2 regions of the Lysinibacillus sp. GJ-1 genome follow, and region 2 is predicted to be linked to the other one. Evidence: riboswitches for the same ligand, from Rfam matches in the RefSeq annotation. Region 2 holds a riboswitch; the other holds the start of a gene.
The links. A riboswitch is a leader RNA that binds a small molecule or an ion and turns the genes downstream of it on or off. The one in region 2 is predicted to bind S-adenosylmethionine.
Positions count from the first base shown of each region.

Region 1: it holds a riboswitch for S-adenosylmethionine, as region 2 does, so the genes downstream of both, LO754_RS20890 (bifunctional homocysteine S-methyltransferase/methylenetetrahydrofolate reductase) here and LO754_RS01650 (O-acetylhomoserine aminocarboxypropyltransferase/cysteine synthase family protein) in region 2, are expected to answer to the same signal.

Region 1 covers NZ_CP088912.1:4,197,827-4,201,018, reverse strand. The annotation lists gene hemG (protoporphyrinogen oxidase) at 1-1,052, shown strand, start outside; SAM riboswitch class I at 1,172-1,271, shown strand; gene LO754_RS20890 (bifunctional homocysteine S-methyltransferase/methylenetetrahydrofolate reductase) at 1,361-3,192, shown strand, end outside.
Region 2 covers NZ_CP088912.1:345,962-349,153, reverse strand. The annotation lists gene LO754_RS01650 (O-acetylhomoserine aminocarboxypropyltransferase/cysteine synthase family protein) at 1-1,274, opposite strand, end outside; SAM riboswitch class I at 1,388-1,501, opposite strand; gene LO754_RS01645 (glycerol-3-phosphate acyltransferase) at 1,657-2,286, shown strand; gene scpC (succinyl-CoA:acetate CoA-transferase ScpC) at 2,347-3,192, opposite strand, start outside.

The DNA.
Region 1 (3,192 bases), 840 kb from region 2:
CGTCTCTTGAAGCGAGTACACTAGTATCAGAAGCAGGTAAACAACAGGCATTACAAGATTTAACAATGCCGAATAAAGGCTTTACTAAGGACAGCTCAATCGGTGAGTTTTTAACATATTACTTAGGGGAAGAACTTGTACAAAATCAAATTGCACCAGTATTAGCTGGGGTATATTCGGGTGACCTCCATCAACTGTCGATAGCATCTACCTTACCGTACATAATCGACTATAAAAATGAGTACGGTAGTATTATTAAAGGTTTTGAGGCAAATCGCGAACAATTTGTAAAAGCTTCCAACAAAAAGTTTATTTCGTTTAAACAGGGCTTATCATCACTTATCCATCGTCTTGAAGAAACGTTAACAAATGTAGAAATTATTAAAGGCGTAGCGACAACCAATGTAAAAAAACATGAAGAACATTATACAATTACATTAGCAGATGGAAGCATGTTTGAGGCTGAGCACGTAGTATTAGCACTGCCAAATGAAGCCGTACAAAGCTTATTACAGGACCCATCATTGGATCGCTATTTTAAAGAATTTACTACAGCCTCTGCCATCACCATTTACCTAGGCTTTGATGTACCAGACGCAGTGCTACCGGCAGATGGGACAGGCTTTATTGTGTCACATAACTCGAATGTACAATGCAATGCCGCAACATGGACAAGCCGAAAATGGAAACATACATCTGCTAATAGCAAATTGCTCGTGCGCCTCTTTTATAAGAGCATTAACCCTGCGTATGAAACATTACGTATGATGACAGATGAAGAATTGACAGCTGTAGCATTAGAAGATGTAAAGAAAAGTTTAGGCATTGATGAAAAACCAATGGTTGTAAATGTAGCCAAGTGGATCGATCAAATGCCAAAATACGATTTGGCACATCATGAGGCGTTGAAAGGCTTAACAGTGGAGCTTGCAGAACGGTATCCCAACTTATCGATAGCAGGTTGCTCATATTTCGGCGTAGGTATTGGTGCTTGTATTCAAAATGGTAAAAAAATAGGCGAAGCGCTTGCGGAAAAACTAGTATCACGGTGAAGTTAAAGCTAAAATAATATTTTTTTCGTGAGAAATCTTCTTTGTTAAGTGAAATAGTCTTGACTCTATCGCCTGTAAACGATATGATTCTTTTAATTATTTGAAAAATTCATACTATATTCTTATCAAGAGAAGCCGAGGGACTGGCCCTATGAAGCTTCAGCAACCAACTTATGTCAGGTGCTAAATCCAGAAGACCTTATTGGTCGAAGATGAGAAGGAACAACAATTGCGATTCGTTAAAGCCTTCTTTTTGTAAAAGAAGGCTTTTTATATTTTGGATACAAGGAAAGAGAGGGCTACGATTTATGGGATTGCTAGAAAAGTTAAAAACACATGTGCTTACTGCGGATGGAGCCATTGGTACAGTATTATATGGCTACGGCTTAGAGTACTGTCATGAGGAAATGAATGTACAAAGACCGGAGTTAATTGAAAAAATTCATAGAGAATATATAGCCGCTGGTGCAGATGTCATTCAGACCAATACTTACGGTGCAAATGCGATTAAATTAGCACGTTACGGCTTAGAATCACGAGTGCAACAATTTAATGAAGCGGCAATCACGATTGCAAAACGAGCGGCAGCTGATGGCGGGCAATTTGTTTTAGGGACAATTGGGGGCATCCGTGGCATCCGTAAAAGTGATGCTACATTAGAGGAAATATTATTGACTGTTGAAGAACAAGCAAATGTGTTACTTGCAGGCAATCCTGATGGTCTTTTACTTGAAACGTATTATGATTTTGAAGAGTTAAGTGCAACGTTAAATATGTTACGCGGCAAAACAGAGCTACCAATTATTGCACAAGTATCCATGCATGAGCCGGGTGTGTTGCAAAATGGAATGACGTTAAATCAAGCATTACATGAGTTACAAGCTCTTGGTGCAGATGTAGTAGGCGTCAATTGTCGTTTAGGTCCCCATCATACAATTCAAGCATTTGAAGGTGTGGAGCTTCCTGATAAAGCATTTATGTCAGCATATCCAAATGCGTCACTACTAGATTTAGAGGATGGGCGTGTCGTTTATGAGTCAGAAGCTGATTATTTTGGCCGAGCGGCAGTTGCATTGCGTGACCAAGGTGTTCGTTTAATCGGTGGATGTTGTGGTACGACACCTAAGCATATAGCAGCTGCGAAGAAATATTTAGAAGAGTTAACGCCGGTTGAAGCAAAGTATACGAAACCTGAAAAAGTAGAGATTGTGCGGGAAGCGGAACCTGCGACATATGAACCGCTACATGAAAAGGTGAAGCGCGAACGTTCGGTTATCGTAGAGTTAGACACTCCGAGACATCTAGAAATTGACGGTTTTATTCAAGGGGCAAAAAAATTATATGAAGCAGGTGCAGATGTCGTGATGATGGCTGATAATTCGCTTGCGTCTCCCCGCATTAGTAATGTCGCTATGGGTGCGTTATTAAAGGAGACACATGGTGTACGACCGTTGACGCATATTACGTGCCGTGACCGTAACTTAATTGGTCTACAGTCCCATTTAATGGGCTTAAATGCACTTGGCATTCATGATATTTTAGCGGTTACTGGAGATCCAACAAAGGTAGGAGACTTCCCAGGTGCCACAAGTGTTTATGATGTTTCATCCATGGAGCTTATTCAATTAATTAAACAGTTGAATGAGGGGATATCATTTTCCGGTAAGCCACTTCGTAAGAAAGCAAATTTTTCTGTTGCGGCAGCATTTAACCCCAATGTTCGTGTATTAGATCGTGCAGTAACACGCTTAGAGAAAAAGATTGAACATGGTGCGGATTATTTTATTTCTCAACCTGTTTATACAAAAGAAAAAATTGTGGAAATTTATGAAGCAACAAAGCATTTAGACGCCCCAATTTATATTGGGATTATGCCAGTAACGAGCTATAAGAGCGCCGAGTTTTTACATCATGAAGTACCAGGGATTAAATTATCAGACGATGCACTATCACGTATGAAGGCGTGTGGTGAAGATAAAGAACGTTCAACATTAGAAGGGATTGCAATTGCCAAAGAGTTAGTAGAAGTAGCGGCAGAATATTTTAATGGTATTTATTTAATTACACCGTTTTTACGCTATGATATGACGCTTGAATTAATGAAATTTATCGGACAATTGGATGAACAGAAAAAAGGAGT
Region 2 (3,192 bases):
GTTACTTGCGCAATAGCTTGTTCTAAATCTGCAATAATATCCTCAACTGCCTCTAAACCGATTGATAAGCGAATGAGCGACTCGGAAACGCCAGTTTGGATTAATTCCTCAGCAGATAACTGTTGATGAGTTGTAGACGCTGGGTGAATAATTAGTGATTTTGCATCGCCTACATTTGCTACGTGTGAAAATAATTTTACGCTGTCTATTAATTGACGGCCTGCTTCTCGTCCACCTTTAATGCCAAATGTAAGCACTGAACCGAAGCCATTTTTCAAATATTTCTTCGCTAAATCATGTGTAGCAAAATCTTCTAATCCATTATAGTTTACATACTCCACAGATGGGTGGTTACGTAAATATTCTGCAACTGCTAATGCATTTTCATTATGTTTAGGAATACGCAAATGAAGCGTTTCTAAACCTTGTAATAAGTTAAATGCAGCATCTGCACTTAATGTTGGTCCAAAATCACGTAGTAATTGCACGCGCAGTTTTGTGGCAAATGCAGCCGCTGCCGTATCAATACCGTATCGTAATCCATGATAAGATGCATCAGGTTCTGTAAATCCTGGGAATCTACCTTGAGTCCAATCAAATTTCCCCGCATCCACAACTACACCACCTAAAGTTGTACCGTGACCGCCAATCCATTTTGTCGCTGAGTGAACGACGATATCTGCACCGAAGTCGATTGGTGTTGAGCCATATGGTGAAGCAAAAGTGCTATCAATAATTAAAGGTAAACCGTTGTCATGTGCAATTGTAGCTACTGCCTCTACATCTAGCACTTTTAAGCTTGGGTTTCCGTAAATTTCAGCGAACACTGCTTTTGTCTTTTCATTAATGGCAGATCGGAAATTTTCAGGATTTGTTTCATCTACGAAAATTGTTTTAATACCGTAGTTTGGTAGTGTATTTGCTAATAAGTTATATGTTCCTCCGTATAAAGAACTTGCTGCTACGATTTCATCCCCTGCTCCTGCAAGATTTAAAATTGAAAATGCGATAGCTGCTGCACCTGATGAAAGTGCTACTGCTGCTGTACCGCCCTCCAATAAAGCGACGCGTTTTTCAAAAACATCTACAGTTGGGTTTGTAATACGTGTATAAATATTGCCCGCTTCTTCTAATGCGAAAAGACGTTGCGCATGAGCAGTGTCTTTAAATACGAAAGCTGTAGAACGGTACACCGGTACAGTTCGAGAGCCTGTCACTGGGTCTGGCTCTTGGCCACCGTGTAATAGTAAAGTTTCTGGTTTAAAATTCGACATGTTTTCTTCCTCCTAAATGGGTTTTTACGATGGTACCGGAGATGAGGAGGATTTATGTGAGAAAACAAAAACCCCCTTCAGTTAAGAAGAGGGTTGCGGTTGCAAGTTTTCCTCCCTTATCTGCCAGATCCAAGTAAGAATCTGTAGGAATTAGCACCTTAGCAAGTTCGTCACTCACTGGTTGCCGGGCATCATAGGGCCTATACCTCCGCCGCTCTTGATAAGAGTATGTGATTCAATTTCCATCGTTGTTACACAGTATAAACATAGACTTTTTTTCTGTCAACAGTAAAATTTATTTTTTTCTGAAACTTCTGTCTGCTCCTTTACGTAATAAGAACACATACACTATATAAAAATGTAGTTTGAAAGGAGTATTTTTATGGTAAAAGCCATGATTATTTTTATTATTATTGGTTATCTAATCGGCTGTATTCATGGCTCTAAAGTGGCACAGTTTCTATCTGGAGTAGATTTAAAAAAGACTGGTCATGGCAATGCGGGTGCCTCAAACGCAACGCTTTCTCTTGGATGGAAATACGGCATATTAGTAGCACTTATTGATATAGGTAAAGGCGTTGCTGCCGTACTATGCGCACTTTACTACTTTACCTCCAATGCTTCACAATTTACTGAAGTACAAATGTGGTTATTAACCTATGCTATAGCTGCTAGTGTAATACTAGGTCATAACTTCCCGTTCCATATGGGCTTCAAAGGCGGTAAAGGAACTGCATCAATCATAGGCATATTGCTCGCTATTGATTGGAAAATTGCATTATTTGCACTTATGTTATTTGTCATTTTATCTTTAACAACAAATTATTTAATCATTGGTGTGCTTGTATTTTATATTGTTTTTTGTACAGCAACTTACTTATGGATACCTGGTATTGGACCAACAATGATTGCAATTGTTCTTTTTGGTATCGCGCTTATGTTGCATATTGAAAATATTAAACGGCTTATCCAAGGGACAGAGCCTAAAGTAACATCTGCCTTTAAAAAATAAACTTAAACAAATTAAAGCCTTGAGAGACAACAAACAAACTCTCAAGGCTTTTTTATATCATTATTTTGCAAATGATGGATCTTGCATTGTACCGTTCTTAGCTAAATTGACATGCCAAGAAAGCGCTTTTTCTAAAATATGTGGTGTATGGTGGCCGCCTGTTGCCTCGTTCGCTTCGTTAAAGTACGCCCATAATTGTTCCTTATAATCTGGATGCGCACAGTTTTCAATAATACGACCTACACGCTCTTTCGGCGCTAAACCACGCAAGTCTGCAACACCTTGTTCTGTGACAATAATATCTACATCATGTTCTGTATGGTCTGCATGCGAAACCATTGGTACGATACTAGAAATTTTACCGCCTTTTGCATACGATTTCGTCACAAAAATACCTAACCGTGCATTACGAGCAAAATCACCAGAACCACCAATCCCATTCATCATTCGTGTGCCAGAAACATGAGTTGAATTTACATTACCATAAATATCTAGCTCAAGCGCTGTATTTACAGAAATTAAACCGAGTCGACGGATAATTTCCGGATGATTAGAAATTTCCTGTGGACGTAATACTAATTTATCAGCATATTTTTCAAAATTTCCATAAACACGGTTTCCTACCTCTTCCGATAGGGTAATAGAAGTAGCAGATGCAAAGCTTACTTTTCCAGCATCCATTAATTCAAAAACAGCATCTTGCAGTACTTCTGAATAAACTTCTAAATTCTCAAACTCGGAATCTTTGAAACCTAGTAATACAGCATTTGCTACTGAGCCTACACCTGATTGTAACGGGCGTAAACTTGTTGTTAAACGACCTACTTTAATCTCTTCGCGCAGGAAGTTCAGCAAATGATTTGCCATAATATCTGTTTCTTCATCAGCTGGAACAATTGTTGATGG